Regions from separate parts of the Ruminococcus sp. Marseille-P328 genome, predicted to be linked through region 3. Evidence: riboswitches for the same ligand, from Rfam matches in the RefSeq annotation. Region 3 holds a riboswitch; each other region holds the start of a gene.
What was found. A riboswitch is a leader RNA that binds a small molecule or an ion and turns the genes downstream of it on or off. The one in region 3 is predicted to bind cyclic di-GMP.

Region 1 (3,218 bases), on a different contig from region 3:
CCCTCAGAACACAAGAATACCGTAAAGGCGAGTATTCCAGAAGCGGTGGTTGTGTTCCACTTCCGGTTCCGGAAGATGCCCCTCTCTTCGTAAAAGATTATAGTGAGTATTATAAAGGCAGATGTTATCATAAAAGGAGCCTGAATTCCAATGGGGGCTGGAACAGTATTGGATGTATGTCATTTATGAATCAGCCAATATTAAAGTATTGTAATGAAATCAGAAGTGCAGTCCTTATCGTTCATGGAGAAAAAGCGCACAGTTATTATTTTGGAAAAGATGCTTATGAAAATATGATCAAGGACAGCAAGTACACATCCAATAAAGAGTTGCTGACAATTCCAGGGGCTGTTCATACAGATCTTTATGATAATCTGGATGTAATCCCATTTGATAAAATCCAGAAATTTTTTAAAGAAAATGGGGTTGGTTAATCATGACATTTGAAGAATATTTGAGTAATATGAATCACGGATATACTGTAGACGGTGGAAGTGAAGACCATCTGATCATGCATGAGCTGTCTCAAAGGGCATTAAAAATAACGATGGAGTTGAATAACAAATATCATACAAAAGAAGAAATTGTACAGCTTGCTTTGCCATATGAGATCCTCCTTCAGCATGCCTCTATTGTATCATGCTTATGTGTATTTGGAATTTCCCAGTCATCACTGGGAAGAATCATGGCGCAGGAAAACCTGCCGTCGCTGATCACACTTGAAAAAATATGTACAGCTTTGGGCGTGACATTATCACAGTTTTTTCAGGAAGGTAATTCAGAGAATCTGACAGAAAAACAGAAAGAAGTTTTAAGGATATGGAATAATCTGAGTACAAATGAGCAGGAAACAGTGATGTCAATGCTGCGTGGTCTTCGGAAGTAGAAGAATAGTTCGAGTATATGTATCGGCTGTTCTTTTTTTATTTTTGTCGTTAAAACGGTAATGTTTTCTTGTGTATACTAGAGCATTAAAGTATAATGAAATCAGTTTTTTTGCATAAGTATTAAAGCTATAATAAGGAAATCGGCAAACCAGATGAAAGTCTGGGACGCAAAGCTATAGGGCCTGTAAAATGGCAGCCAGTTGCATGAAATGAGGTTGCACTGTCTGTTTGGCAGTGCTTTTTTATGGTAGAGCACTTGAATAAGTAATACAGAAGCTGTTTGGAAAAATAGCGGGGAGGTTATTGACAATTAATGAATGTAAAATTAAAATCTGGAAGCAAGCAACTGTAGCCTAGAGGAGGGGAGAAAGATGAAGAAGTGCAAATTAGTACAGAATATAATGAATTTCAAATTTTGTTACATTATATTTTGCACAATTATATGTTTTATTGTTTTATCCGTTCCTACATTTGCCAAAGAAAACTCTGACAATGTTATCCGGGTAGGATCTTTTGAAGAAACTTATAATACCGTCAATGAAAAGGGAGAAAGAAGCGGCTATGGTTATGAGTATCTTCAAGATATTGCAGGTTATGCAGGATGGACATATAAATACATAACAAGTGATTGGAAAAACTGCTTTACACAGTTGGAAAATGGAGAGATTGATATTCTTGGTGACATTTCCTATACAGACGAACGTGCTGAAAATATGCTTTTTTCCGATATGCCTATGGGGGAAGAGAAATATTACATCTATACGGATGCATCCAATATGGATCTTACAGCAGGAAATCTGGATTCTTTTGAGGGAAAAAATATTGGTGTGTTTAAAGATAATATAACGGAGGATGTGCTTAACGAATGGGAGTTAAAGTATGGTCTGCATATGCAGCATGTCAATGTTTCTAATACCGCAGAAGTTATGGACAAACTGTCGAAACATGAAATTGACTGCTTCGTTTCGGTAGAAGAATCCCGTTGGGAAGAATCGGATATTTCACCGCTTACAAGTATTGGAGAGACAGAAATCTATTTCGCTATAAATCCAGAACGTCCGGATATCAAAGAAGCACTGGATAGTGCTATGCGCAGAATCAAGGATGACAACCCATTTTACACAGATGATCTCTACAGGCGTTATCTTTCTGCACAGAGCAGCTCGTTTCTTTCAAAAGAAGAAAGTGAGTGGATCGGGCAGCATGGTGCAATCCGGATAGGGTATCTGAATCAGGATGGAGGTATCAGCAGTGTAGATCCATCAACAGGTAAACTGACAGGTGTTATTACAGATTATGTGGATCTTGCAGAAAATTGTCTGCAAGGTCAGACTCTGGAATTTGAATTAAATGGATATGAGACAAGAAGTGAACTGCTTCAGGCATTGCAGGATGGAAAAATAGACCTGATTTTTCATGCAAACCAGAATCCATACTTTGCAGAAACAAATGGATTTGCTTTGTCGGATACGCTGTTGACTCTCAATATGGCAGCAATTACGGCAAAGGATTCTTTTGATGAAAATAAAGAGAATATAGTTGCCGTTGAAAAAGATGATTTTGCATTGAAAGCATATCTTTCATACAATTATCCGCAATGGAAGGTTGTGGAATATGAAACATCAGATGCAGCAGTAAAAGCAATGCAGAAAGGGGAGACGGATTGTATTGTAAGCAATTCAGGTACTGTTTCAGACTATTTGAAAAATAATAAGCTTCATAGTGTTTTCCTGACAAAAGAAGCTGATGTTCCATTTGCTATTCTGCAGGGAGAACCGGTTCTTTTGTCCATTCTGAATAAAACACTGACATCTATGCCTACAACTCAATTTTCAGGTGCAGTAGTTTCGTATAATGCTTCCTTACGAAAAGTTACAGCGAAGGATTTTATTCAGGACAATTTACTGACAGTTTCACTTATCGCTGGAATTTCTTTTTTCGTTGTTCTGTGTATAATTCTTGATTCTTTGAAAAAATCAAAACGTGCGGAAGAAAAATCCAAGAAGTCTGCTGAGCAGGCATTGAAGCTGAATCAGGAGCTTGAAGAAAAACAGCAGGAATTACAAAATGCACTTGTAGAAGCACAGAGTGCCAATAAGGCTAAGACTTCCTTTTTAAATAACATGTCTCATGATATCAGAACACCGATCAATGGTATTATTGGTATGCTTACGATTCTTGAGAAAAGCGGAAATGATGCTGAGCGGGCAAAGGATTGCATGAATAAAATACATGAGTCATCGAAACTGCTACTATCATTGATAAATGATGTTTTAGATATGGCAAAGTTAGAATCAGATACAGTGGTTTTTGGTGATGAATCCATCAATC
Region 2 (3,218 bases), on a different contig from region 3:
AATTTTTTTACAAATTTTATTGAAAATCATTTGCCATGATATGCCAGTACATATATAATGAACACATTGTTGCATGAGGAGGGCAGTTATGGAGCAGATAACAATTAAAGAGGTTGCGAAACTGTGTGGCGTAGGAGTCAGCACGGTGTCCAGGGCTATTAACAATCACCCGGACATTAATCCTGAAACGAAACAGAAGATTCTGGATATTATCAAAGAGTATAATTATGTACCGAATAACAGTGCCAGAAACCTGAAACGAGCTGATTCAAATACGATCGCAGTTATGGTAAAAGAAATCAGCAACCCATTCTGGGGTGTTATGCTGCATGTGTTGGAGAAAAAGGTTCGTGAAAGAAAATACTGCCTGGTATTGCAGAATGTAGCAGATGATGAAGATGAAGTTGAGCTTGCGCTTCAACTGGAAAAAGAGAAAAAGGTCAAGGGAATCATATTTCTTGGTGGTATGTATGATTATGATGAGTCAAAGCTGAGAATGGTGAGGGTTCCGTATGTGATCGCCAGTTCCGGAAAAACAATTCCGGAGGATACTGGATCTTATACTCGAAGCGCTCTTGTAACAATTGATACAGAGATCGAGAGCCAGAATATGGTTGATTATCTGTGCAGCTGTGGACATAAAAGAGTTGCGTTCATTACTTCCGGAGATGAAGGTCTGGGAAGGTGCCATCTGAATGGCTATAAAAGGGCATTGGAGAAAAATGGACTGGAGTACGATGAGAAGCTTATAGTCCGTTTAAAGCCGGGGAATAGAATTTATACTATTGAGAATGGTTATAACAGTACCCGTGAGCTTTTGGAATCAGGAGTAGATTTTTCCTGTATTTATGCTATTTCAGATACTTTGGCTGTAGGAGCCTGCAAAGCAATTATTGACAGCGGTAAAAGAGTACCGGAGGATTATTGCGTGGCAGGGGCTGATGGACAGGATATTGCAGAATATTATCATCCATCTATTACTACTTTGGAATATCCCAGAGTGGAAACTGCACAGCAGAGTATTCGTACTTTGTTTGACATGATTGACCGGAAAAAGGTGGTTAAACGGCAAATGCTGGCCGGAAGACTCATAGAACGGGAATCTACACGTAAACTGTGAGGGGTGTATGTTACTACCCAGACAGCGAAAAGAAATCTGTGAAATTATTTGAGAATGATTATCAGTTGTTACGGTCAGCTCAGATAGTTTTACAGATTTTTTCATTTTTGTATTTTTTAGACGGATTTTTGTGAATTTTAACAAAGAAAATCCGTTGACAAAAGTGAGGACTTGCTCTATTATAAGAAATGAATAAAAGGCAAACCTGTTGAAAGACAGGGACGCAAAGCCAAGGGTCTAAGGTCTCAGGACTATGACAGCCGGTTGCCGCATTGATATTGATTAGGTAATGTAATATGACAGGAGACGTGGTTCTTCTATTTGTGGCGACCGTTTATTTAATCTGATAAACGGTTTTTTTATTTCCACAAACTGATGGGACTGATAGTTTCCGGATAGCGGCAAGTCAGTTACATTATGGTTCAAGAAAGGTGTGTTATTTATGAAAGGAAAGAAATTAGCAGAGTGGCTCGCAAATAAAAAAGTTGTTTCCAGTTGTGCTGCTATAGCATTGGCAGCAGTGATCGGCGGCGTTTCATTATTCTCAGGAGTAGGAGAAACACCTGAATTCCCCAGTTACACAGATCCGATCATGGAGACTTCCATCATAGAAGATGAAACTCCACTGGCTTCCCAGCCGAAGACTACTGTGAAGACTACCTCCAGTACCAAGACAACTAGGAAGACTGTTAAATTAAAAAAGGCTTCCAAGAAGAGCTATACCAAGAAACTGAAAACCAAAACAAAAGTAACCAATAAAACAAATAAATCCGGTAATACAACAGTAGATACCAAGACAACCGTTGTTACCAAAGCAACAGCGAAATACACCAAGAAATCCAAAAAGAAAGTTGTTACATCCAAGATCACAACAACTGTTCAGACAACAACTACACAGCAGGTATCAATTAACAATGAGACCGCTGTAAGCACTACTTCTTCTGGTACTTCTGCTGCCCAGGTAACTGCAGCAGCAAACTCTTCACAGAACCAGAGCAAACACGAGGAAAATGTAGCAAGTGTTGCAGGCAAGATGGACAATCGTGTAATTGCAGCATATCAGCAGCTGGGATTTAAGCTTGTTGTTGATCCATCCGTCAACTATTCAGGATATTTTGATGCAAGATCAAGATCTATTACAATGAAGCAGATTGATGATTCTGTTTATCATGAGCTGGGTCATTTCCTTGCATTTATCGCAGGAAATGCAGATAAGACAGCAAGCTTCCAGAGCATTTTTGCAGCTGAGAAGGCAAATGTTACAGCTTTTAATAAAGCCTATGTAACACAGAATGCTTCCGAATATTTTGCAGAATCTGTTAAGGATTACATCCTGAACAATGCTTCCCTGAAGAGTAGCAGACCACAGACTTATGCAGCTGTTCAGAATGCACTGAATCAGATTACAGACGCACAGGTCGCTAAGATCCAGAAGATTTACGGAGCGTTCTGGAATTAATAATTTTAAAGATGACCGGCACCCGGAGAAATATCTCCGGGTGTTTTATTGTGAATAGCACAGGCGTGGGAAACCGGTATTTTATAAAAAGGTAAGTGACAGCTGGTACTTATCTTTGGGTCACCGGGAGAACAGGACTCTTATATATGTCGAAGAGTCGGGATATGCGTCGACAGAAAATTCTTGCAATGAAAAACCTTAGGTGTGTATAATACAAAACAAAGGTTATCACTTTCTTGCAGGCAGGGATAGATATATTTGGAATGGATGTAGACACGGCGCCTGAAATGTGTTAAAATAAACTTTAATAAGTTTTTTGAAGGATGTTTTTATAATTCAGTATATAGCTTCTGTCTAATCAGACATTTGTATCCCGTTAAATCAAAATTGAAATGTGTTTTAGAATTGTATTAGTCGAAGAGGTAGATGATTGATGAAAGAAAAGTATGAATCATTATCCCTGGCTACGCTGAAAGACTTGGCAAAAGCCAGAGGACTGAAGGGCATTTCTACTATGAGAAAGCCTGAATTAATTGAACGTATGCTGGAAGAGGACAGGAAAGAACAGACTGCAGAAAATGAGCAGACTATTTCCGGAACAGCAGAAGAGAATACCATACCTGCAAGACCAGAGCCTGT
Region 3 (3,218 bases):
TCAATATTGATAAGAGGGTTCCCTCTCCACTTCTAACTGCAAAGCATGCCTCCATTGTTTTTGTAAGTGGAATACTCTTGAAATTTTGACTGTTATCATATATTAGTGCCTGACTTGCGCCCATGAGGAAACAGTCTGCTTTTTCATGAATGACCATATCTGCTGCATCGTCAAGCGAATCACAATCTATAAGCTTCCATTGGGGATAACTGAATGCAATATGCTGTTTTAAGGCATATTTTTCCCTGGGCACAGCTACAGTATACACCTTATTCTCATCAAATTTTTCCTCATCTGTTACCGCCATCAGGCTGTAGGTCCAGGCTGTGTTTGTAAGTGTATATCCGTTTTTTTCTGCAAAATATGGATTCCTGCCAGCATAAAAAATCATGTCAATCTCTCGTTCTTGTAAAGCCTGAAGCATTTCATCATATTCATCATATTCCTGTATATTAAATTCCAGTATCTGATTTCCCAGACAGTCTTTGGCATAAGAGAAATATTCTGCCAGCATACCGGTAAATTTTCCAGTCTCTTCGTCCAGGGAAAATACTGCCGCATCATTACTCAGAAATCCGATCCGGATCCCATCATGTTCTTCCAACCAGGACTTTTCTCCGCCTGTAAGACTTTGACAATAATCAAGCGTAAAATACTTTTTATACAGATCCGCCTTGAAAAAAGGACTATCCTGATCCAGCTGACGCATAGCCCAGTCCAACTCTGTCTTGATATCGCTGCGCTCTTTATTTATTACAAAATATATGCCGGATTTACCAATCGTGGTAACGGATGATATTCCCTGTTCAGACCAGATGGATTCCTCCAGAGATACAAAACAATCGATTTCATGATTCGCTAATTTCTTTTCGACATCATCATCACTATTCACATTTACATGTTTTGTATGTATGCCATTCTTATTTTCCCATTCTGTCAGCATGATTTCAGGCTCAGTCCCCATGAGCACACCTACACGTTTCCCATCCATAGACTTGAAATCAGACGTCCCAATATCCGTATCCGATAAATCAGCATAAAGGATATATTTTTCCTCACCCATGGGTTCATCCGGGAAAAGCATCTTCTGTGCACGTTCATCGGTGTAAGAAATATCGCCCATGATATCAATCTCACCATTTTCAAGCTTATCAAAACAGTTGGACCAGTCACATTTCACATACTCAAATTTCCATCCGGTATAACCTGCCAGAGCCTGCATGAGCTCGTAGCCATAACCTCGTCTGACACCGTTTTTATCGACATAATTAAAGGTATCCTCAAATGAGCCGACACGGATGGTCTGTGGCTGTTTTTCATCATTATTCGTTTCAGCAGCCTGGCAGTGTACCGATAACATCATCCACATTCCCAGGACCACAAATATACATGCAAATAGTACGGCTGATTTTTTTCTACTTTTATCCATATTTTTTATTTCCTTCATCCGTTTGTGTTTTATGATGTTCCAAACACCAGGTCAAAAACAGCAAGTATTGTTTTTATATCAATCGGTTTTGCAATATGTGCATTCATCCCTGTTGCTGTGTACTGCTGCTGTGTAATTTCCATCATCTCTGCAATGCCCCGGGTGATAAAAACGCTGCCAAACAGGCAGCGCATCTCATTTCATGCAACTGGCTGCCATTTTACAGGCCCTGTAGCTTTGCGTCGCAGACTTTCATCTGTTTTGCCGATTTCCATATTAGAGCATTTAAAATTATACAAAAAAACTGATTTTATTATACTCCCTTGCTCCACTTTACACAAGAAAAACCTCACCGCTTTAACGCTTAAAAATAATTTGAAAACCTGCTAAAAAGTTGTTAACCGAACTTCTTAGCAGGTTTTTATTACTAATCTGTCAGATTATTTTGTAATGTACTGATCAATTCCTCTATAACGATTGGCTTGGATAAGAATCCATTCATACCGCATTCCAACGCTTTCTTTCTGTCCTCGTCAAAAGCATTGGCCGTCATGGCAAGGATGGTGATTCCTGCCAGTGCCGGATCCCTAAGGGCACGGATCTGCTTCGTGGCCTCATATCCGTTCATTACCGGCATCTGCACATCCATCAGCACCAAATCATAACCGCCCGGTTTCGACCTCTTGACCTTCTCTACTGCCTCTGCCCCATTTTCTGCAGTATCCACCAGGAAGCCATATTCATTAAGGATCTCCACCGCAATTTCACTGTTCAGCTCATTGTCTTCCACAAGCAGTATACATCTGCCTCTGAAATCTGAGCATGCCGCCGGAAGAACAGGCTTCTCCTGCTCAGCCTGATTCTGGCCAATGGCAGTCATCAGGGTATCTCTGATATCGGACATAAACAGAGGTTTCGCACAGAATGCAGTTACTCCTGCAGCCCTGGCTTCCACTTCGATGTCTGACCAGTCATAAGCAGTCAGAATAATGATCGGTGTATCGTCACCAAGACTGCGGATCTGTCTGGTGACCTCAATACCATTCATATCCGGCAGTCGCCAGTCGATGATATAAGCATGGAAGGCATCCCCAAGCTCCATAGACTGTCGTGCACGCAGAACAGCCTCCTTACCGGAAAGTGTCCATTCCGAACGCATTCCAACCCTCACAAGTATTTTTGTCACGCTGTCACAGGTATTAAAATCGTCATCTACAACCAGAGCCTTAAGACCTTCCAGCTCTATGATCTTCTCTATACGTTGGTGCTCAGGCTGAGTCCGGAATGGCAGTCGGACGATAAATTCGGTACCTTTCCCCTGCTCTGTCCGGACCTCAATGGTGCCGCCCATCATATCCACAATATTCTTGGTGATGGCCATACCAAGTCCTGTACCCTGAGTCCTGCTTACAGTGGAAGTCCGCTCCCTCTCAAAAGGAGAAAAGATCTTCTGTACAAATTCCTGACTCATACCGATTCCGTTATCCTTCACCCGGATCTCGTACAGTTCACTGCCTCTTTGGAGACCCGGATACTGTTTCAGCCGGACAGAAACGGTTCCGCCAGCAGGAGTAAACTTGATCGCATTGGACAAAAGATTCAGCAGCACCTGATTCAGTCGTGTCTTATCACAATAGACATCCTCATTTGTCACATCCATGGCATCCATATAAAGCTCCAGCTGTTTCGCATGGATCTGCCCGCTGATGATCGTCTTCAGATCATGAAGCACATCCGACAGACTGACCTCCGTTTCTTCCAGATGGATCTTTCCGCTCTCAATCCGGCT
Region 4 (3,218 bases), on a different contig from region 3:
AGTACGGAAAAAAGACCTTTAAATTAACATCTAAGACAAAATATTATTGGACGGACGAATACGGCAGAATACCTGCAAAAAAATATGAAGCTTTGAAATGCTGTAAGAAATTAAATGGTCTTATGGTGATTCTTAAAGTAACAAATGGAAAAGTTGTATCATTAACATTTTATTCATAAGAGCTGGTGGAAGAGGGATCAGAAATGGTCTCTCTTTTTTGCCCTACTGCCAGATTGGAAAATAATTTCTGCGGTATATACCGACATGTATTTGACCGGGGCATGTAAAAATTCCAGAGTTTATAAGTACCCCCTGGGGGAGCAGTGGTAGTGTTTTTATGGCTAGTAAAAAGTACCCCCTCCACCTTTAAATATATATTGTTAAAAAAATAACAATATAATCACATTTTGAAGCGTTGCGATAGCAGTATTTATAAGGGATTGCATGTACTTGCAAGTGTTTCAAGGTATCGACCATGGTATCGTATAAATCCTTATTTTTAAAGGGCTTGTGCAAAATTAGATTGTTAAATAAATAACAAAAATTGCACAAAATTTCATGTCTCATAGTCCGTAAACCCTTATAAACATTGACTTTTTTCGATACGGTTCGACTTTATTTTGACTCTCTGAGAAGCCAGTAAATATAAGGATTTGAAAGGGGCGATTTTTATACTGTATCGCCTTTGATTTATCGTGGCTCTGTGTGGCTGATATATAATATTCCTGGGAAGCTTGATCCAGGCAGAGTATCAACATTAGGAATTGCAGTAATTATTTCTTTGTTGGCTTCTTTCTTTTGTAAAATGGACAACGAGAAGAATCTATACATATTTTGCTGTCAAGTTTGCAAGATTTTTTATCTACTATATAATTTTCACAGTTGATCCCAGTCTTCCAGTTTTTCGTGTTTTATAGAAGTTGCATCCACTATCAGGCACATGCAAAACACTTTTCCTACCATCATACATGCGAGGCTTCTTCTTTTGGTAAACGGAATTGCTTTTCACGGTTGGAACCTCCATTATGTATTTTTATAACAGGTATTAATATTCGTTGTTTTCTTTCAGATGTTCAAAACAGTAATGTGTTCCACCATAACAAGGGGCACCGCATCTCCAGCAAGTGCTATATTTTTGAGGAGATATAGTATATCTATTTTTTTTTCTGGATCGATGGATTTTCATTTTGGTAAAAGCATATTTAGGAGAAGTTGTTAATGTTCTTCCAACCGGTGAAGATGTATTGTTGCTTACGCTGTTATTCTTCTTTTTGTGCCTTTTTTTGCTTGGAGACAAATTTGGTTTAGGGGCAACGTTTGGCACAATTTTAGCATTCGGGTGACGTTCAAAAATATTAGAGCTTTTATGCGTAATAGCTGAAGGCTTAATACGAGCTAACTTTTTGGCCGTTTCAAGTTGTACTATGGGTTTCGTTGGATCAATTTTTTTTAGGTGTTCGACATTTGGACATTTCTTTTTACGCTTAATAATTGTTATTGGTTTATTTTCTTTTGCTTTAGATACAAGTGTAGTGTTGGAGCCTTCGCAGTAGGCAATATTTTCACCCTTTTTTGGGAACTGTTCAAATTTTAAAGAACACACAAAACAATTTTGATTGTATTTATGACAAAATCTTGTACTTTCTGTAAGCTGCTCGCAGGTAATACGATATTCTCGAAAAAAGCGTTTGGTTTCGCCATTTATATTTTGCTCAAATATTTTGGAGATTGTTATTTCGCCCATATAAGATGCTCCTTTTCATTAATAACGTTACCACAATCTATTTTCCTCAAGTATAGCACCACTATCCTTAAAATACCATAAAAATTTATGAAAAACATCCAATATAAGACCAAACTGTACCATGTATTTGTTGACTTTCCCATACCATAAGCGTATAATTTTGCTTATATAAATCAAGCAAAAACCGAATATCAGGCAAAGTAGTCGAAAGGCTACGGCGCAAAGCTATAGGGCCTGTAAAATGGTAGCCAGTTGCAACGTGAAAAGAGCATTGCTTGTCTGAAATATATTCTGGTAAGTAGTGCTTTTATTTTAAGGAGGAAAAGAGATATGAGGAAGAAAAGGATTTTAGCAGTATTGTTATCATCTGCAATAGCATTTTCGGGAATGCCTGGTAATGTGTTCGCTGCAGAAGATGTTGCCTTGGAAGATGGATTCTCTGATGGTGAAGAGATTACAGAAGATGTAACTGAAGAATCTGTTGAAGATGTGAGAGAATCTGTACCGGAAATAGATCAAGGCTCAGAGGATTTCACTGGATTTTCAGATGGTGAGAGTGAAGATTTTGTAGCCGAAGAAGAGTTAGAAGATGAAACTGATCCAGAAACTCAGGTATTTGCTGATGCCGAAGGTGTTGTTGAGACTGGAAAATGCGGAGATGATCTGACTTATACAATTACCGGAGATGGGACTAATGGATATACATTGACCATTAGTGGTACTGGTAAGATGTATGATTATTATATAAATAAATATGCACCATGGAAATCAAAAAATATAATTAACATTATTATAAATAGTGGAGTAACAACAATTGGGGAGTGTGCATTTGAAAAGTGCACTAATTTGACAAATATTGTAATTCCAGAGGGTATAACAAGTATTGGTGGAAATGCGTTTGACACTTGTAATAAATTGGAAAATGTTGTAATACCAGAAAGTGTTGTTAAAATTGGACCATATGCATTTATTGATTGTAAAAATTTAACCAACATAATAGTACCAGAAAATGTTACTAGAATAGAAGATGGTGTATTTTGTGGCTGTTTAAATATGAATGATATTACTATTCCTAAAAACGTTAAATATATTAGTAATATTGCATTTCTTGGATGCGGATTAAAGGTGGTAAAATATACTGGCACAAGTGAAGAGTGGGATGCAATAGGTGTTATCGAAACAGAATTATGTAAAGCCAAAGTATATTATAATTATGATCCAAATCATACTCATGTATATGAAGAACAAATTACTAAGGCTGCAACATGTACTCAAGCAGGAGAAAAAACTGAAACTTGTAAATTCTGTGGAGATGCTTTAATCAAGGAGATACCTGCAACAGGTCATACAGTTGCAATAAATCCAGCTGTAGAAGCAACATGTGTACAGCCAGGTAAAACAGAAGGAAGTCATTGCTCGATATGTGGAGAAGTGATACTAGAGCAGAAAAGTGTTCCAGCATTAGGTCATATGT

Region 1: linked by a shared signal. The riboswitch ahead of ACESTK_RS01555 (response regulator) and the one ahead of ACESTK_RS05445 (ATP-binding protein) in region 3 are both predicted to bind cyclic di-GMP.
Region 2: linked by a shared signal. The riboswitch ahead of ACESTK_RS16270 (hypothetical protein) and the one ahead of ACESTK_RS05445 (ATP-binding protein) in region 3 are both predicted to bind cyclic di-GMP.
Region 4: linked by a shared signal. The riboswitch ahead of ACESTK_RS17100 (leucine-rich repeat protein) and the one ahead of ACESTK_RS05445 (ATP-binding protein) in region 3 are both predicted to bind cyclic di-GMP.

Annotation. Positions count from the first base shown of each region.
Region 1 is NZ_CAXUBQ010000001.1:334,576-337,793, reverse strand. It holds gene ACESTK_RS01565 (alpha/beta hydrolase) at 1-434, shown strand, start outside; gene ACESTK_RS01560 (helix-turn-helix domain-containing protein) at 437-886, shown strand; cyclic di-GMP riboswitch class I at 1,020-1,095, shown strand; gene ACESTK_RS01555 (response regulator) at 1,259-3,218, shown strand, end outside.
Region 2 is NZ_CAXUBQ010000025.1:42,428-45,645, reverse strand. It holds gene ACESTK_RS16275 (LacI family DNA-binding transcriptional regulator) at 89-1,120, shown strand; cyclic di-GMP riboswitch class I at 1,309-1,392, shown strand; gene ACESTK_RS16270 (hypothetical protein) at 1,563-2,579, shown strand; gene rho (transcription termination factor Rho) at 3,013-3,218, shown strand, end outside.
Region 3 is NZ_CAXUBQ010000005.1:120,335-123,552, reverse strand. It holds gene ACESTK_RS05445 (ATP-binding protein) at 1-1,429, opposite strand, end outside; cyclic di-GMP riboswitch class I at 1,630-1,705, opposite strand; gene ACESTK_RS05440 (response regulator) at 1,857-3,218, opposite strand, start outside.
Region 4 is NZ_CAXUBQ010000028.1:19,157-22,374, reverse strand. It holds gene ACESTK_RS17110 (hypothetical protein) at 1-179, shown strand, start outside; gene ACESTK_RS17105 (hypothetical protein) at 1,046-1,744, opposite strand; cyclic di-GMP riboswitch class I at 1,929-2,004, shown strand; gene ACESTK_RS17100 (leucine-rich repeat protein) at 2,075-3,218, shown strand, end outside.